Regions from separate parts of the Edaphosphingomonas haloaromaticamans genome, predicted to be linked through region 4. Evidence: predicted binding sites of a transcription regulator. Region 4 holds the regulator's gene; each other region holds the start of a gene.
What was found. Region 4 encodes LexA, which represses DNA repair genes until DNA is damaged. Its sites were predicted from a motif close to GTTCCNCNCTTGTTCT; they were not measured.

Region 1 (4,472 bases), 1.9 Mb from region 4:
GGCGGGCACACGGAAGTCAGCGGCAATGTCCGCATGGTGAACGGCAAGCCCACCCGCATTGTCGATGCGGAGGAGTTCATCGACGCCGCCAAGCGCGCATTGGACCGCGTCGCTCCGGCGGTTGACCGTCGCATGACGGAATTGAAGGGCTACCGTGACACGCTGGCCCAGCGAGTGGCAACCGCGCTGGACCTGCCCGCCCGCAAGACGCCCGAGGGCCTTGCGCTGGCCTCCGAGGTCCGGGCGCACATCAAGGCGATGAAGCAGCCCGCCGCGCGGGGCAAGTTCGTTCTGGACGCGGTGGAGGCGGGCGACCTGCCCACGGTCGCCGCCGTGCTTCATGCCCCGCCCTTCCTCTCTGGGCTTGATGCCGGAACCCATGCCCTCGTCCGCTCGCGGGCGGCGGCAAGGTTCGCCCCGGTCGATAGCGGCCAGCTTGAGGCAACGGAAGTTGCCATTGCCCATGTTGCGGCGGCGGGCAGCGCGACCACCCGGCGCTTCGGGGACGTGCTGGCCTTGCGGACCACGCCCGCCGTGAAGGCCGCAAAGTCGCTCAAGGCCCTGTCGGGGGCTGGCGCGTGACCCTCTCCGTCGCCGCCGCCAACCGCATCGCCCGCGCGGCGGCGGCACGTCGCATGGCGGACGAAGCCCGCCGCCTTGCGGCGCTGGCGTTGCGCGGGGCCTACGACCCGCCCCGCTGGGTGCTGGACCGGCTCACGCGCGGCGACCGGATGGAATACGAGGCCGCGCGCGATGAGGCGCGGAAGGGCAAGGCGTGACCAAGCCCCGGCAGGTCGGTCAGAGCCGGTTGGCTGGGAGCCGCGCGCCAGTCACGACGGTCCGGCCCTGCATCACCTGCGGCAAGCCTTTCCCCAGCGAAGGGCCAGGCAACCGCATGTGCCACCATTGCCGTGCCTGTCGGGACACCAACCCGTTCGAGCCGTAACCCTCGACAGCCTCTCGCCAATGATGCAGTGTCGCCGCCCATCAGAGGGGCGGAGGGATGAGTGTCGGTCAGAGAAACTGTCAATCGCGATTGGTTCAATCCGAACATCGAGCTTCCATACCAACTGCGGCTGGATGACTTCGCGCTCGCGATGCAGGACGTGTATGACTTTTTCTTCGACGTGAACACGCTCTTCAACGACCGAGGCCTACCACGACTTGAGGAAGTGCTGCGACCAGCGAATATGTCAGGCACCATCTCCGACATGATGACCGCGAGCATGGCGCGACACTCGCGCTCCCTCTGCCAGAACAACTATCACAACGGCCATCCCGACCTGATCGTGCGAGGGCGCTATCAGCTCGACAGCATCCAAGCTGGCGAGGAGGGCGTCGAGATCAAAACGACCCGGAATAGAGGCGGCTCCGTCGATACGCATGGCGCGCGCGAGCAGTGGCTGTGTGTCTTTGTCTATGAGATCGACAAGGTGACAGAGCCAGCGGTCCAGCGGCGAGCAACCCGCTTCACCGAGGTTTATATCGCCCACGTCACACGGGAGGACTTCCGGCGGAACGCGCGGGGCGAACTGGGCACTCGCACGGCCTCTCTGCACCGGGAGGGCCTCCAGAAGCTCCGCAATAGCTGGGTCTATCTAGCGCAGTGAGCCAAGCCTCGGGATGGCGTCTGCGGCCAGCCTGACGAACTTAGGGTCAGCCTCCACGCCGATGCTCTCGTAGCTCACCGCGTTCGCGGCGGCCAGTGTGGACCCCGAGCCGGCGAAGGGATCCACCACTATGCCCTCCCCCAGCGGAAGGCAGCCGCGCACGACCTGCCGCATGAACTCCTGGGGTTTGAGCGAGGGGTGGGGCGCGATGGCTCGCTCCGCCGCTGATGTGGGGCTGGACCTTATCACGTCGCCGAAGGGCCGGTCCTCGGAGGGACGACGGAAGCCCCCCGTCTTCCATTTGCGGAGATTGTCCTGCACCCGCCCCTCCAACGGGCGGCGCAATACGACCCACGGTTCCCACTGCGATCGGGGCATGACGCTGACTTCGTCGAATTCCTCGTGTGCGTTCTTCGGCCGGTCCCCGCCCCGCATGGTCATCGTCAGCCGCGCGATACTGCCGCGCAACTCAAGTCCGCCCTCGCTCATCGCCGATGCGACGATGTGTTGCAGGAGGGGATTGGTTGCCACGATCACGTTGCCGCCGGGCACAATCGCTCGGGCGACCAGCGCCCCAAACCGGCGGAAGAAGCCATGCAGTTCTTTCCGGTCCTGATCGGTCATGATGGTGAAGCGCGGAAGCGGCGACCGCCGATGCCCGTCGAACGAGGGCGGAACCCTCCACACGCCTCCCTGTCCCGCCCGGAGCTTCGTCAGCTCCTTCTCGCTATACTCAGTGAGGCCGTAGGGCGGGTCGGTGACAACGGCGTGGATGGACGCCTCCTCACGGGCGGCGAGCCAGTCGAAGCAGTCCGCGTGGAATAACACCGCCTTCTCATGCTCGACGGCAGGCTCCAGCCCCACACGATGCACATTCTCCGCATCCCCGACGAGACGATAGCGCCCGCGCGCAGTGCGCTCGAATACACGGCCGACATTGAGGTTGAGATAGGAGCGGACAGAGGAGGGCGGCACTGGCCCTAGCTGAGTGCTGATCGCCTCCATGATCTGCTTTATCGAGGCGTCGCTGCCACACGCCTCCATATAACCGATGATAGAATCACGAATTTTCCCCGGCGCTGCTGCCATGTTCTGCTCCCTCGAACACGATACGCGCCTTTTTGACGTCCAGACGTCAAACTGTCAAGTTCATTGTTTGTTCTTCTTATGTTCGCTCCGGCATTTGTGTCAATGGATATGCTCTCAGGCCTGCCTGCGTTGTGTCGCCTTCCCCGCCCGGCTCCCCTCTGGGCACCGAATAACCCTCCGAGCATCCCCACGGCGCATGTGCGACCTGTCCTTTCGCGCCCGGCCAATGGTGGCGGGGCGGGAAGAACGGAGAATGTATATGACTGATTCGACGACTGCCGAACGGGCCTCGCCCTTCGATAAGGCCGACATGAAGGCACTCGTTGCAACCGCCCGGCGGCTTGACAGCGTAAGTGAGGGTTTGGCCCATGCGGAAGCGTGTCAGCAGGAAGTCGGCCCCGACGCGCCGACGGATGTTGCCCTTTACGACGGGACCACCTGGCACAAGTATCGGGTGCCCCTCAGTAAGTTTATCGAATTGCTTCGCCCCGTCGCGGCGGAGGAAGCGGCGCGCTTGGCCGCGTAACCCCCACGCGCACCGCAAATCAATGGCCGCCGGGCATCCCCGCCCGGCGGCCATTTTTGCGTTATTTGTCAGGGGGATGGTGCTGCTGGGGAGGATTGAACTCCCGGCCTCGTCCTTACCAAGGACGCGCTCTACCACTGAGCTACAGCAGCGAAACTCTTCAAATCTGCTCCCCGGCCTGCTCCCCCGAGCCTCCGAGGCTATTCCTAACCACCTCTAATCTCACCACTTTCGATCTTGGGACGCACCCTTACCAAGGATGCGCTCTACCACTGAGCTACGGCAGCACTACGGTTCGGAACCGCGTTAGAGGCGCGCCTATGGAGAATGCTGGCGGCCGCGTCAAGGCTTGCCGCGCGCGATATTCGCCTTCACAGGAAAAAGATGGCGAAAGACGATCCGGAACGCGCCCGCAGGCTGGCGGAGGCGCTGCGCGAGAACCTCCGCAAGCGGAAGGCGCAGGCCCGCGCGCGGGACGATGCGCCGCCCGTGCCCCGGGATTTCGCGGAAGATGAAGGATCGCACGCCGGCTGATTCCGCGCCGGCGCGGACCGGCGATCAGCCCTTGGCCTTGAGCGCGGCCTCGATCGCGCCCGTCACCTTGGGATCGGTGGGATCGGTGCGGGTGCCGAAGGCGGCGATCAGCTTGCCGTCGCGCCCGATCAGATATTTGTGGAAGTTCCATTTGGGCGTGTTCTGCGGCCCGAGCTTGGCGGCCGCCCAGCGATAGATGGGCAGCGCATTGGGGCCGACCACGTCGGATTTCTCGGCCAGCGGGAACTTCACCGCCTTGGTCTTGCAGAAGGCGGCGATTTCGCTGTTGGAGCCATATTCCTGATTCTTGAAGTTGCCGGAAGGCACGCCGACGATGGTGAAGCCGCGCCTGGCATAGGTATCCTGCACCTTCTGCAGGCCTTCATATTGCGGGGTGAAGCCGCACATGCTGGCGGTGTTCACCAGCAGCACCACCTCGCCCTTGAACTTCTTCATCGGCAGCGGCGCGCCGTCGATCGCCGTCAGGTCGAAATCCCAGGCGGTGTGCTTCTGCGCCTCGGCCGCCGCCATCGGCGGCGTATCGGGCACGCTGGGGAACTGGGCATAGCCCACCGCCGCCATGGCGCCGATCGCGATCGCCGCCGCCCCACCCAAGGTCCATTTCTTGTGCATCACGCCAAGCCCCTTCCTCACAGCGGGCGGGTCACGTCGTCGAGCCAGGCCTTCGCCTCGCCATCGAGCTGCGGGCCGAT
Region 2 (4,472 bases), 2.1 Mb from region 4:
GCACGTCGCGGGTCAGCCACACATGGCCGCCGATCACCGCGCCCCGGCCGATGGTCACGCGGCCCAATATGGTGGCGCCGGCGTGGATCACCACCTCGTCCTCCACGATGGGATGGCGCGGCTCGCCGCGCGCGGCGCCGGTCGCGTCGATCAACAGGCCGATCGCGCCCAGCGTCACCCCCTGATACAGGCGCACGCCTTCGCCGATCACCGCCGTCTCGCCGATCACCACGCCGGTGCCGTGGTCGATGAAGAAGCGCGCGCCGATCCGCGCGCCGGGATGGATGTCGATGCCGGTGCGCGAATGGGCGATCTCGGTGATGATCCGCGCCACCAGCGGCGCGCCCAGTTCGTGCAGGCGGTGCGCCAGCCGGTAATGGATCACGGCGGTGATGCTGGGATAGCAGATCAGCACCTCGTCCACGCTGCGCGCGGCGGGATCGCCCTGCCAGGCGGCCTGCACGTCGCTGTCCAGCAGCGCGCGCAATCCGGGCAGCGCGGTGGCGAAGCCGCGCAGGATCGCCTGCACCCGCGCCTCGATCGCGTCGTCCGCCGCATCCCGCTGGTGATAGCGCAGCTCCAGCCGCACCTGCGCCGCCAGCTGCAGCAGCGTCGTCTCCAGCGTCGCCTCGATGAAGGCGTCCTCGTTCGCCGGGTTCAGCTCCGGCGGCCCCAGCCGCAGCGGGAACAGCAGCGCGCTCAGCGGCGCCAGGATGCGGCTGATCGCCTGCCGCTGGGGAAAGCCGTGGCCGCCATGCTCGGCATGCCGCTCATGCGCCGCCCGCCAGCGCAGCCGCTGCGCGCGCAGGCCGGCGATGATGGGGCCAAGCTCCCGGCTGGGATCGAAGGGTTCGATGGCGGTCTGGGTCATCGGCGGCGGCTCCTCATGGATCGCCACCCCTGTCCGCTCCCGATGGCCGGGATCAAGACAACAATTTCTATTGATACGATAGAAAAACTGTAGGAAGGAACAATTCACGCTGGGTCCGGCATCTGCCCTGGGCCACGCAGACGATTTCCGGAGCCAGTGACCGGCAACTGTCAGGCGACCAGAAAGAAGGGCTGGCAGGACAGCAAAGTCCGAGGGCGGACTATCCGATGTCGGACTGCCAGCGGCGGGAGCGGCCGCTCAATCAACCCGTTTCTCAATGCCGACAAGTCTGATCGTCCCATCAAATAGCTCCGCGATGTAGGCCGAGATCGTGTCGGAAAATTCGTCCATAAGATTCAGGCCCTCGGGATCATAATTGTTCTCCGCGATCAGCCGGAGTTTTCCGCCGTCAAACGAACAAATCACGTTGTTCTCGTGGGGATAGTGAAGGCGGCACTCCCCTGTGATATCATGGGCCGCTTCCTCGCCAACCGTTGCGGGCACCCGCCACATTCCAAAGTTATGCGATATATGAAACGGGCCTCTAACTTACAAAGTCGCCCGATGTTTCGCTCGTGGGTTCTCCCAACTCCGAAACGAAACTTCTAAATATCTCTCGGATAGCGGCATCACGGTCACGTAGCCCTTCCTTGGCAAGGGCGTCGGCGATGTGATTGGCAACATCGGCAAGAATGATGCCCCACGCCGCGTCTTCGGGCAGCGGACCATTCTCTTCATACACACCAACCTTGATTGAGCAGTGGAGCTTTCGCTCCGCGACCCACACACGAAGGGGTTCCCAAGCATCGTTATCGCGTAGTGCTGCAGCAGGGATAAGCCGTTCGTCCATGATCACGCTCCGAACTCCGATCAACGATCGATCACACATCGTCCAAGCGGCCGCAATTAGGAAAGAACGAAGCTCTCGCGAATGGCCATAATGCCTCGTGTCCGGGCAGGCAGGCCGGCTTTGGTCAGAACCGCCGATGATCGAACCATCGCTGTCCAAACAGCCCAATTTGTCTATGTGTCCTGGTCATTGTTCACCGCCCGCCCCGCCGGCGCAGCCTGCCCGCAAAGGGAAGCGCCTATTTCATGCCGAACGGGTCGCTCACCGCCGGATTGCCGACATTGTTCCAGAAGTTTTCGAGCACGAACCCATATTCGGAAAGGTTCTGCTTGAAGGGCGCGAGCATCGCGTCCGCCGTCGGCAGCTTCCAGTCCGCCTGAAGCTCGCAGCCGAGCGCGAAGGTGGTGACCAGCTCGGCCCCCGCATTGGCCATGCGCGACATCGCCGCTTCGGCTTCGTAGCGGTTCCAGGCCCCACAGGCGTCGATCACCGGAAACACCTTATAGCCGTCGTTGAGCAGGGAGAGCGTCGGGAAGGCGCAGCAGGTGCCGATGGTCACGGCCGCGATGATGATGTGCTTGCGGCCCGTCGCGGCGACAAGGTCCTCAAATGCCTTGCGGAAGGTCGGGTCCTCATAGGCGTTGATGATCCCCGTGCGGCGATGGATCGGATGCTCGGGGAACAGTTCCTTGATCTCCGGCAGCGTATCGCCGTTCTGCCATTGGGCGTTGGAAGAGGTGATAAGGGTCGGGATATCCAGCGCCCTGGCGATCCGCGCCAGGCCGACGACATTGCTTTTATACTCGGCGGTCGAGGTGAAATCGCGAACCCCGGCCATCAGGCCGATCTGGTGGTCCACCAGAAGCAGGATGCTGTTCCGCGGGGTCGGCTTGTCATGGCCGAAGCGCCCGGCCGCCCGGGCATCGGCTGCGGAGACCCTGTTGGGCAGGATGGAGTCCGTAATCGGGCTGACGATGTCGGCGGGACGCGGGGCAGTGTCGCTGGGCATGGCAGGCTCCTCCACGGTTTGCCGGCCCCAACGCACATGGCGGCACATATTATCCGCCACCCTCCGTCCGTCGATAACTTCGCAAATCGGCATGAACCCAAGTCACTGAATTGAAACGGCAACGTCGCGATCCGGACGGCGCGGCCGCCATCCATGCCCGGCCCCCTGTTCCTCCCCCGTGCGTTCGTCGCGTCGATCGCCGGAAAATGGGTTGCCTCGCTTTCGCGGTGGCCGGAGGCCGGCCTTCCGCCACTTCCGCCCCGCATCGGCTTGCCTCTTGCCCCGCCGCGCACCATCTCGGGGCCGAACATGGCCGATAGCGGCTTGCCGCGTGCGAACAAATATGGAACATTTGCCCTCATGCTGACTCACATTTCCGTCCGTGGCGCGCGCGAGCACAATCTCAAGGGCGTGGATGTCGATATCCCGCGCGAAACGCTCACGGTCATCACCGGCCTGTCGGGCTCCGGCAAGTCCAGCCTCGCCTTCGACACCATCTATGCCGAAGGCCAGCGCCGCTACGTGGAATCGCTCTCGGCCTATGCGCGCCAGTTCCTGGAGCTGATGCAGAAGCCCGACGTCGATCATATCGAGGGCCTCTCCCCCGCCATCTCGATCGAGCAGAAGACGACCTCGCGCAACCCGCGCTCGACGGTCGCGACCGTGACCGAGATCTACGATTATATGCGCCTGCTCTGGGCGCGGGTCGGCGTGCCTTATTCGCCCGCCACCGGCCTGCCGATCAGCGCGCAGACGGTCAGCCAGATGGTCGATCGCGTGCTGCAATTGCCGGAAGGCACGCGCTTCTACCTGCTCGCGCCCGTCGTGCGCGGCCGCAAGGGCGAATATCGCAAGGAACTGGCCGAATGGCAGAAGCAGGGCTTCACCCGCGTCCGCATCGACGGCGAATTCTACGAGATCGAGGACGCCCCCGCGCTCGACAAGAAATACAAGCATGACATCGAGGTGGTGGTCGATCGCCTCGTCGTGCGCGAAGGCATGGAAACCCGCCTCGCCCAGAGCTTCGAGACCGCGCTGAAGCTTGCCGAGGGGCTGGCCTATGTCGATCTCGCCGACGGCGTCGTGCCGGGGCGCGAGGCGGAGGATGCCGGCGGCCAGATGAAGGGCGCGGGCGTGCCGGCCAACCGCATCACCTTCTCGGAGAAATTCGCCTGCCCCGTCTCCGGCTTCACCATTGCCGAGATCGAGCCGCGTCTCTTCTCCTTCAACGCCCCCCAGGGCGCCTGCCCCGCCTGCGACGGCCTGGGCGAGAAGCTCTATTTCGATCCCCAATTGGTCGTGCCGAACGAGAATCTCTCGCTCAAGCAGGGCGCGGTCGTCCCCTGGGCCAAGTCCAACCCGCCCTCGCCTTATTACATGCAGGTGCTGGCCAGCCTCGCCGCCCATTTCGGCTTCAGGCTCGATACGCCGTGGAACCAGCTCACCGACGAGCAGCGCGAGGCGATCCTCAACGGCACCGGCCGCACGCCGATCGTCCTCACCTTCATCGACGGGAAGAAGAGCTACCAGGTCACCAAGCCGTTCGAAGGCGTGATCGGCAATCTCAACCGTCGCATGCTCGCCACCGAAAGCGCGTGGATGCGCGAGGAGCTGGCCAAATACCAGTCCGCGGCCCCTTGCGAGGTGTGCCACGGCGCCCGCCTCAAGCCCGAGGCGCTGGCGGTGAAGATCGCGGGCGAGGATATCTCCCAGTCCACCCGCCGCGCCGTCGGCCCCGCGCT
Region 3 (4,472 bases), 1.8 Mb from region 4:
TCTCTACGCGCCGCTCGCCGAAGCCGGCGGCATCGCCTCCCGCCAGCCGCTGGAAGCCGCGATCGCCGGCATCGATCGCGACATGCGCCAGGCGGCGGCCAAGGCCGGCATCAAGCTCGGCACGCTCGACGTCTACATCCCCGCGCTGCTGAAGCCCGAACCGATGCGCTGGCGCCTCGCGCTTGCCGCCGCGTTCGACAATGGCGTCATGCCGCCGCTTCCCGCCCCCGGCGCGGCGGCGCTGCAGACGCCGGCGGACGGCGAGATATTCGCCGCCTTCGCCCGCGCCGGCTATCGCCCGCTCGGCGCGCAGATGCTGCGGATCGACCTTGCCGAGCGGCTTGCCCGCATCGCCCACGACCGGCGGCTGAGCGAGGGCCGATCGGGCCGCGCGGCCTTCGCGCCGGACCCGGCGCTCGCCACGTCGCTGGGGCTCAGGCCGCCAAGTTTCGCCCAGCTCATGCTCGCGCTCGGCTTCCGCCCCACCGAGGCGGAGGACGGTGCGCGGCCCCATTGGAAATGGCATGGCGCCCGCCGCCCGCGCCGCGCGGAGCGCACGCGGCCCGGCAACGCCTTCGCCGTGCTCGCCACCATGCGGCCCCATGAGTGAGACGATCAGGATCGACAAATTCCTGTGGTTCATCCGGCTCGCGCGGACCCGCGGCCTGGCGCAGGATATCGTCGCCGCCGGCCGGATGCGCGTCACCGGCCGCATCGTGGAACGGGCGCATACCGCCGTCCGGGTGGGCGATGTCCTCACCTTTCCGATGCACGGACGGGTAAGGGTGATCCGGGTGGAGATGATCCCGACCCGCCGCGGCCCCGCCGTGGAAGCGCGCGCCTGCTATACCGACCTGTCGCCGGCGCCCGTGCCGGAAGGGGATCACCGCGACGCCGACCTCAACGGACAGGCATGAGACCCCGGCCCGCAGCCCCCACCCGGCGTGGCACCGCGCCAACACCGTCCCTGCGAACGTCTCGCAGAAATAAGGCAAATATTGACGCGCCTGCCGTGGCACCATAGCAGAGCGGCGTTCGAGGAGAGAGAAGCGACCATGACATACGTCGTCACCGATGCCTGCATCCGCTGCAAGTATATGGATTGCGTCGAAGTTTGCCCGGTCGACTGCTTCTATGAAGGCGAGAACATGCTCGTCATCAACCCGAACGAGTGCATCGATTGCGGCGTGTGCGAGCCCGAATGCCCCGCCGAGGCGATCCTTCCCGATACCGAAAGCGGCCTGGAAAAGTGGCTGGAGGTCAACGCCACCTTCTCCGCCCAGTGGCCCAACCTCACCCGCAAGGGCGAGCAGCCGGCCGATGCCGACGAGCATAAGGGCGAGGAAGGCAAGTATGAGAAATATTTCTCGCCCGAACCCGGCCAGGGCGACTGATAGCGCTATAGCCGGCTGACGGCTTTTTACCCCGCGCAACCCCTTGGAACAAAAGGCTGCTGACACCGTTGTCCACGGTGCTGGCCTTTTTCCTGCGAATCTGTTACAGTTCGCGGGTTGGGTGTGTGCGTAACATAAGTAACGTTGATCGCACCGTTCGGGACGCATTGATTCGTCGTCGCTTGCTGCTGCCGGCAAGGCTACCCATATGGATGGCCTGACCGCGCAGGGCGCGGCGACAATTCCAAGGAAGGGTCGAAATTGATGGCTGCCAAGGCGCTGAGCTTCGTTGTCGGCGATTATGTTGTGTACCCCAAGCACGGCGTGGGTCGTGTGATCGAACTTCAGAGCCAGGAGATTGCTGGCGCCAAGCTCGAACTCTACGTTCTCCGTTTCGAGAAGGAGCGGATGACGCTCCGCGTGCCCACCAACAAGGCGGAAGCCGTCGGCATGCGCAAGCTGTCGTCCAGCGTGACGCTGCAGGAAGCGCTGCAGACGCTGAAGGGCAAGCCCAAGATCAAGCGCACCATGTGGTCGCGCCGCGCCCAGGAATATGAGGCGAAGATCAATTCGGGCGATCTCGTCTCGATCGCCGAGGTGGTGCGCGATCTATTCCGGGCCGACGACCAGCCGGAACAGAGCTATTCCGAACGCCAGATCTTCGAAGCGGCCACCAGCCGCCTCGCCCGCGAGCTGGCGGCGATGGAACAGACCGACGAACCCGCCGCGCAGGACAAGATCCTCGATATCCTCCGCGCCGCGGCCGCCACGCACAACAAGTAAGCGCGGCACTGCGATACCGGCCCTCGCTCGGGCCGGACGAGAAAGGGGCGGCCTGTGGGGGGCCGCCCTTTTCGTTTGAGTGGAGGGCCACGGCGCCCTGGGCGCTTTGTCCGCCACTCCGCGAAGGCGGTCCTTCCGCGCGATGCGAAGCCCGATTTCGGCCTTCATCGCCTCCGAGCCTGCTTAACGGACCATTTCTCCAGATCACGCGCACGGCCCGAGCAGCCCCATGGATGCCGGAGCGACGGGAATGACGGTCCTGCTTCAAGGTAGAGGAAAGTAGCTTTCCGGCCACGGAGCCCGCTTCAGCGGAACCGCCGGCCGCCCCAGATCACCCGGCCGACCACCCCGATATCATCCAGCGCGCAATCGGGGATCGGCGGATAGGCCGGATTGTCGCTGGCGATCGTCACCCGCCGCGCGGCCGGGTCCACCAGCAGCCGCTTGACCAGCAGCACCTCGCCCATCCGCAGCACATAGATGCCGTCACGCAGCCGATCCGGCCCGTCGCCGCGATCGACCAATATGTCGTCGCCATCGGCCAGGGTCGGCAGCATGGAATCGCCCGATGCGCGGATCAGCGAGAGGCCCGCCGTGCCCGCCGTCGCCACGGCCCGCAGCCAGGCAGCGTCGAACAGGAAGGGCTGGCCGATCTCCCCTTCCGCGGAGACCGCCCCCGGCCCCGCCGATGCCCGCACCGCCAGCCGGGGCACCGCCACGAAATCGGCATCGCGCCGCGCCGCGCCCTTCGCCGCCGGCGCGATGCGCGGCGCAGGCTGCCGTTCCGGCCCGCCGAGCAGCGCCTCCTCCACGCCCAGATATCGCGCCAGCGTCGCGCGATCCTCCTCGTCCAGCTTGCGGGGCACGCCGCGCTTGATGAACTGCTGAATATAAGCGGGGTTGCGGCCGATCAGCCGGGAAAGCGAGGTATAATCCTCCCCGCGCTCGCGTATGAGCGCATCCAGCACCGCGCGGGGATCCCCATCGGACATGCCTGCACTCTACAGATAGGAAAATTCCTAGACAAGTAGGATTTTCCCCATGAGAACATATAGCGAACATCTCTCGCGACTCGCGGGACGGAAGATGGAGATGGCGATGCACCTCTTGTCCACGATCGAACGGCACCTCCGCCGCAACAGAGTGCCCCCGACGCGCTTCGGGCGCGAGGCGGTGAACGATCCGCGCTTCGTGCTCGATCTGCGCCGGGGGCGGGAACCGCGCGCGGCCACGCGGGATCGGGTGCTGGCCTATATCGCCATGCACCGGGAACAGGCCGGCGCATGACCGTGGCCGCAACGAAGCAGCTCGCCGCCGCGCTGGCGGCATGGCTAGGCCCCATCGGGCCGGTGGAACTGATCGATCATCGGACGGCCGACTGGGCGAGCGCCACCTTCGTCGGCCAGCGCCACGATATCCGGCTGCGGATCGCCACCGCCGCGCCGCTGCCGCCCGGGCTGACGGAGGATCTTGCCGAGGCCGATCTGCCCATGGCCGGCCATGTCGCCGCCGATATCCTGCTGGCGGGCATCACCGCCGGCGACGGCGCCGTCCTGCTCGATATCGAGGCTCTCACCCTCGTCGATGCCTGAAGCGCGGAGGCCGCGCCCGCCTTTCAGCCCCGGCGCGCCGCCAGCCTCTGCAGGTCCAGGATCGCGGCGCGCAGCGCATCCTCATCGGGCACGGCCGCTGCCGCCGGGGGCGCATTCCCGTGGCGGGGAAGCGGCCGATGGCCTTCCGCATCGCGCGGCCGCAAGGCGGGCGGCGCCAGCGTGCCCATTTCGGCCGCAAGCTTTTCCATCAGTTCGGCAATCGGCACGTTCATGCCGGATCGCGCGGGCTCCGGCTCGTCGTCGATCATCTCGTCGAGCAGCAGTTCATCCGATTCTGGCGGGGGGAAGCAGGGGGTGGGCGGGAACGCCGCCGGCCCTTCCACCGGCGCGGCCGTATCGACCGGAAAATCGGCTATCGCATCCAGGATCAGCGGCCTCACCACCACGGGTTCGGGCTTCACGATCAGTGGCTCCTTGACCCGGCGGGCCGGCGGGGTCAGCCAGTCCTCCTGATCGTCCCCCTCATCCTCGATCCTGGCGCGGCGCGCGGCGCGCGCGTCAAGCCCGCGGAATATCGCCCAGGTCGACGCTCCGGTCGCCAGCGCGGGGATAATGATGAAGGCGGTGCGGGCATCCGCGCCCGCCGGCAGCCCGAGGCCCTTCAGCCACAGCCATACCGTCATGTCCGGGATCGACCAGCAGAAGAACGCCGTCGCGCCCGCCAGCATCCATGCCGCCATCC
Region 4 (4,472 bases):
CGTCCAAGGGCCTGATCCGCGCCGATTTCGATCCGCCGGCCCATGCGCGTGCCTATGAGGCAGGCGGGGCTGCCTGCCTCTCCGTGCTGACCGACGAGCCCTATTTCCAGGGGCATGACAGCTATCTGGTGGCCGCGCGGGCGGCCTGCGGGCTGCCGGTGCTGCGCAAGGATTTCATGGTCGATCCCTGGCAGGTGGCGGAAGCGCGCGCGCTGGGCGCGGATGCGATCCTGATCATCGTCGCCGCCCTCGATGACGGCCAGATGGCCGAGATCGAGGCCGCCGCCATCGATCATGGCATGGACGCGCTGGTCGAGGTGCACGATGCCGCCGAACTCGATCGGGCACTGCGGCTGGAATCGCGGCTGATCGGGGTGAACAACCGCGATCTCCGGGATTTCACCGTGGATTTCGCGCGGACCTATGAACTGGCGGCCCGCGCGCCCGCCGGCTGCACTTTCGTCGCGGAAAGCGGGCTTGGCACGAAGGCCGATCTGGACGCGATGGCCGAACATGGCGTCGGCTGCTTCCTCGTCGGGGAATCGCTGATGCGGCAGCCGGACGTGGAAGCCGCGACGCGCAAGCTCCTGACCGGGCAATGAGCGATACGCGCCTCACCCATATCGATGCGGCCGGCGCCGCTCGCATGGTGGATGTCTCCGCCAAGGCGGTGACGGGACGCGTGGCCACCGCCACCGGCCGGATCGTGATGACCGCCGAGGCCGCGCGCGCGATCCGCGACGGCGCCGTCGCCAAGGGCGATGTGCTGGCCGTCGCCCGTATCGCCGGCATCATGGCGGCCAAGCGCACCAGCGATCTCATTCCCCTGTGCCATCCCCTGCCGATCAGCGGCGTGGTTGTGGAGCTTGAGGTGCATGACGACGGCGTGACCGCCACCGCCACCACCCGCACCACCGACCGGACCGGCGTGGAGATGGAGGCGCTGACCGCCGTCTCCGTCGCGCTCCTCACCATCTACGACATGGCCAAGGCGCTCGATCGCGAGATGCGGATCGAAGGCGTCCGGCTGCTCGCCAAATCGGGTGGGCGATCCGGGGACTGGGCCGCGAAATAGCGATGGCGGCCGGCCTCATCCCCCTTGCCGAGGCCCAAAGGCGGCTGCTGGCGCTGGCGGCCCCGCTCGCCGGGGAACTGGCGCCGCTCGATCAGGCCGCCGGCCGCTGGATCGCGCGGGACGTGGCGGCGCGGCGCACCCAGCCCGCCGCCGATCTTTCGATCATGGACGGATATGCGATCCGCTTCGCCGACATGCCCGGCCCCTGGCGCGTGGTCGGGGAAAGCGCGGCGGGATCGCTGCCCGGCTTCGCGATCCAGGCCGGCGAGGCGGCGCGCATCTTCACCGGCGCGCCGATCCCCACGGGCGCCGATACCGTCCTCGTGCAGGAAGAGGCCGCGCGCGAGGGCGACCGGATGGCGCTGAACGGCGAAGGCCCGCCGCATGCCGGTGCCCATATACGCCGGAAAGGCGCCGATTTCGGCGAAGGCGCCATCCTCCTCCATCGCGGCGGGCGGGCGTCCCCGGCCGCCATCGGGCTCGCCGCCGCCGCCCGCCATGGCGCGCTTCCCGTCCGCCGCCGGCCGCGCGTGGCGCTGATCTCCACCGGGGACGAGCTTGTTCCGCCGGGCGCGCCCACATCGGCGTCGCAATTGCCCTCCTCCAACGCGCCGATGCTGGCCGCCTTGATCGCCGCCAGCGTGCCGGCCGAGGTGGAAGATCATGGCATCGTCCCCGACGATCCCGATGCCACGGCCGCCGCCATCGCCGCCGCCCGCCATGCCGATATCATCGTCACCACCGGCGGCGCATCGGTGGGCGATCGCGATTTCGTGCGGCCCGCGCTTATCGCCGCGGGGGCCGCGATCGATTTCTGGCGGATCGCGGTAAAGCCGGGCAAGCCGCTGATGGCCGGCCGCCTGGGCGACGGCATCGTGCTGGGCCTGCCCGGCAATCCGGTTTCCGCTTATGTGACGGCGCGGCTGTTCCTGCTGCCGCTGATCCGGCACCTCGGCGGGGCGGCCGATCCGTTCGATCGCGCCGTGGCCATGCGCCTCGCCGGCCCCCTGCCCGCCACCGGCAATCGCATGGAATTCCTGCGCGGATGCCGCGTGGGCGCGCGGGCAAGGGCGCTGCCCGTGCAGGACAGCGCCGGCCTGTCGGGGCTGGCCGATGCGGACCTGCTGATCGTCCGCCCCGCTTATGCGCCGCCCGCGCATGTCGGCGATATTGCCAGGATACTTACCATCGCTTGACAGGAAGCGTTACGTTTCCTACACGTTCCCCGTTCGTTCCTTATCGGGGTCCGCCATGCTGACGCGCAAGCAACATGAACTGCTCTGCTTCATTCATGATCGGCTGGCCGAAACGGGGGTTTCGCCTTCGTTCGAGGAGATGAAGGACGCGCTGGACCTGAAGTCCAAATCCGGCGTGCATCGCCTGATCAGCGCGCTCGAGGAACGGAGCTTCATCCGCCGCCTGCCCAATCGCGCGCGCGCGCTGGAGGTGCTGCGCATGCCGGAACGGGCGCCGAACGCGAAGCCCGCGCCGCAGGCCGCGCCCTCGCGGCCGGCGATGCTGAAGCCCGCCGCGCAGATCTTGCCGGAAGCGGCGAACGACGTGATCGAGCTGCCCCTGCACGGGCGCATCGCCGCCGGCCTGCCGATCGAGGCGCTGGAAGGGCAGACGTCGCTTTCGGTGCCGGCCGCCCTGCTGGGGCCGGGCGAGCATTATGCGCTCGAGGTTTCCGGGGATTCGATGGTCGAGGCCGGCATATTGGACGGCGACTTCGCGCTGATCCGCCGCACCGATGTGGCCCGCGACGGGGAGATCGTCGTGGCGCTGATCGACGACAGCGAGGCGACGCTCAAATATTTCCGCCGCGAAGGCGCGATGGTCCGCCTCGATCCGGCGAACCGCGCTTATGATCCGATGCGCTATCGCCCCAACCAGGTCCGCGTGCAGGGCCGGCTGGCCGGGCTGATCCGCCGCTACTGATTGCCCGAAGCCACGGCTGCGGGGCCGCTCGCCCGGCGCTCGGCCGGTGTTGGGTTTCGATAAGGGGCCGCGGCGGATTCGGCCCATGGCTTGCCCCGCCGCCCGGCCTCGACCGAACGGATATGGCCGCGCGCGAGATCGATGGCGACACCGCCGGTCCGGGAGAGGAAGGGCCGATCGATCTTCAGCCAGCGCGGACGGCAGCTTCGGGGCAGGCGCCGGTCGCTGACGACGATATCCGCCGTGGCGCAGGCCCGGTTCATCGCCGCGATGTCGACGAAATTGGGTGATCGGGTGGCGAGCAAGGCCCATCGCCGGCCGTTGCGGTCGATCGTGACGGCGCACAGATCGGGTCCGCAGCGGGCACCCGGCCAATCGTCGATGGCAATCCCGGCTTCGTCCACGCCGGCCGCCTCCCCCAGCAGATCGCGGACATAATCCCCCGCGCGGGGACGCAGCAGCGCCAGCCGGCCGCCATCCGGATCGCGCAGCGCCAGATGCCGCCCGTCTCCCGTGACGATGAGGTCGGGCGCGGGCGTGGCCAGCGCCCAGGCCGCGCCGGCCGCCAGCGGCGCGAGGCCGATCCACCGCATGCGCGTGCGCCACAGCGCGATCCACAGCCCGCCCGCGATCATCAGCGCAAAGGCGCCGCCCGGCATGGACGGCAGCATCTTCACGGCCCCCGGCGCCGATCCGGCGGCATGGGCGATGGCCAGCAGCAATGCCAGCGCCTTGCCCGCCAGCCACCATAAGGGCGCGCCCAGCCCGCCCAGATCGGCGATCAGCGCCAACGCCTCCAGCGGCATGACGATGAAGGTGGTGAGCGGGATCGCGACGATATTGGCGAAGGCGCCGTAGAGGCCCGCCTGATGGAAATGGAAGAGCGCGATCGGCGCGAGCGCCGCCTCGACCACGAGGCCGGTCAGCAGCAGCCCCGCCAGCGATCGTCCCCACCCCGCCAATATCCCCTCGTCCCGCCGCGACAGGAAGGCGCGCACCCGGGGATGTTCGTGGAGGGCGATGATGGCGGTGACGGCGGCGAAGCTCAGCTGGAAGCTCGGCCCCGCCAGCGCCTCCGGCCAGAGGACCAGGACGGTGATCGCGCCGGCGGCCACCAGCCGCAGCGTGATGGCATCGCGCCCCATCGCGATCCCCACCAGCACCAGCAGCGCCGCCACGCAGGAACGGACGGTGGGCACCTCGGCCCCGGCCAGCAGCGTATAGGCGATGCCCGCCAGCGCGCCGCCGCCGGCCGCGATCAGCGGCAAGGGCGCGCGCAGCGCCAGCGCGGGGCTCAACGCCAGCAGCCGCAGCATGATCCACATGGTCGCGCCGATCATCGCCGTCACATGCAGGCCGCTGATCGAAAGCAGGTGCGCAAGGCCCGATCGGCGCATGGCATCGGCATCCGCCTCGGCGATGCCGCCCTGGTCGCCGGTGGCGAGCGCTGCGGCAATGC

Region 1: the regulator LexA is predicted to act here: its motif matches at 2,758-2,773, upstream of BHE75_RS05100 (DNA-methyltransferase).
Region 2: the regulator LexA is predicted to act here: its motif matches at 3,065-3,080, upstream of uvrA (excinuclease ABC subunit UvrA).
Region 3: the regulator LexA is predicted to act here: its motif matches at 3,222-3,237, upstream of BHE75_RS05190 (S24 family peptidase).

What each region holds. Positions count from the first base shown of each region.
Region 1 covers NZ_MIPT01000001.1:1,083,390-1,087,861, reverse strand. Annotated here, with positions in the region: gene BHE75_RS05110 (hypothetical protein) at 1-582, shown strand, start outside; gene BHE75_RS23920 (hypothetical protein) at 579-779, shown strand; gene BHE75_RS05105 (hypothetical protein) at 1,008-1,610, shown strand; gene BHE75_RS05100 (DNA-methyltransferase) at 1,599-2,699, opposite strand; gene BHE75_RS05095 (hypothetical protein) at 2,959-3,225, shown strand; tRNA gene BHE75_RS05090 (tRNA-Thr) at 3,303-3,377, opposite strand; gene BHE75_RS24370 (hypothetical protein) at 3,610-3,759, shown strand; gene BHE75_RS05080 (glutathione peroxidase) at 3,784-4,392, opposite strand; gene BHE75_RS05075 (aminopeptidase P family protein) at 4,410-4,472, opposite strand, start outside.
Region 2 covers NZ_MIPT01000001.1:834,491-838,962, reverse strand. Annotated here, with positions in the region: gene epsC (serine O-acetyltransferase EpsC) at 1-871, opposite strand, end outside; gene BHE75_RS03815 (hypothetical protein) at 1,130-1,375, opposite strand; gene BHE75_RS23055 (DUF5076 domain-containing protein) at 1,416-1,721, opposite strand; gene BHE75_RS03810 (isochorismatase family protein) at 1,960-2,730, opposite strand; gene uvrA (excinuclease ABC subunit UvrA) at 3,091-4,472, shown strand, end outside.
Region 3 covers NZ_MIPT01000001.1:1,099,376-1,103,847, reverse strand. Annotated here, with positions in the region: gene BHE75_RS05210 (helicase-related protein) at 1-610, shown strand, start outside; gene BHE75_RS05205 (RNA-binding S4 domain-containing protein) at 603-917, shown strand; gene fdxA (ferredoxin FdxA) at 1,056-1,394, shown strand; gene BHE75_RS05195 (CarD family transcriptional regulator) at 1,659-2,177, shown strand; gene BHE75_RS05190 (S24 family peptidase) at 2,483-3,169, opposite strand; gene BHE75_RS05185 (hypothetical protein) at 3,276-3,464, shown strand; gene BHE75_RS05180 (hypothetical protein) at 3,461-3,769, shown strand; gene BHE75_RS05175 (hypothetical protein) at 3,793-4,472, opposite strand, start outside.
Region 4 covers NZ_MIPT01000001.1:2,934,660-2,939,131, forward strand. Annotated here, with positions in the region: gene trpC (indole-3-glycerol phosphate synthase TrpC) at 1-602, shown strand, start outside; gene moaC (cyclic pyranopterin monophosphate synthase MoaC) at 599-1,075, shown strand; gene BHE75_RS13515 (molybdopterin molybdotransferase MoeA) at 1,078-2,271, shown strand; gene lexA (transcriptional repressor LexA) at 2,327-3,013, shown strand; gene BHE75_RS13525 (ComEC/Rec2 family competence protein) at 3,007-4,472, opposite strand, start outside.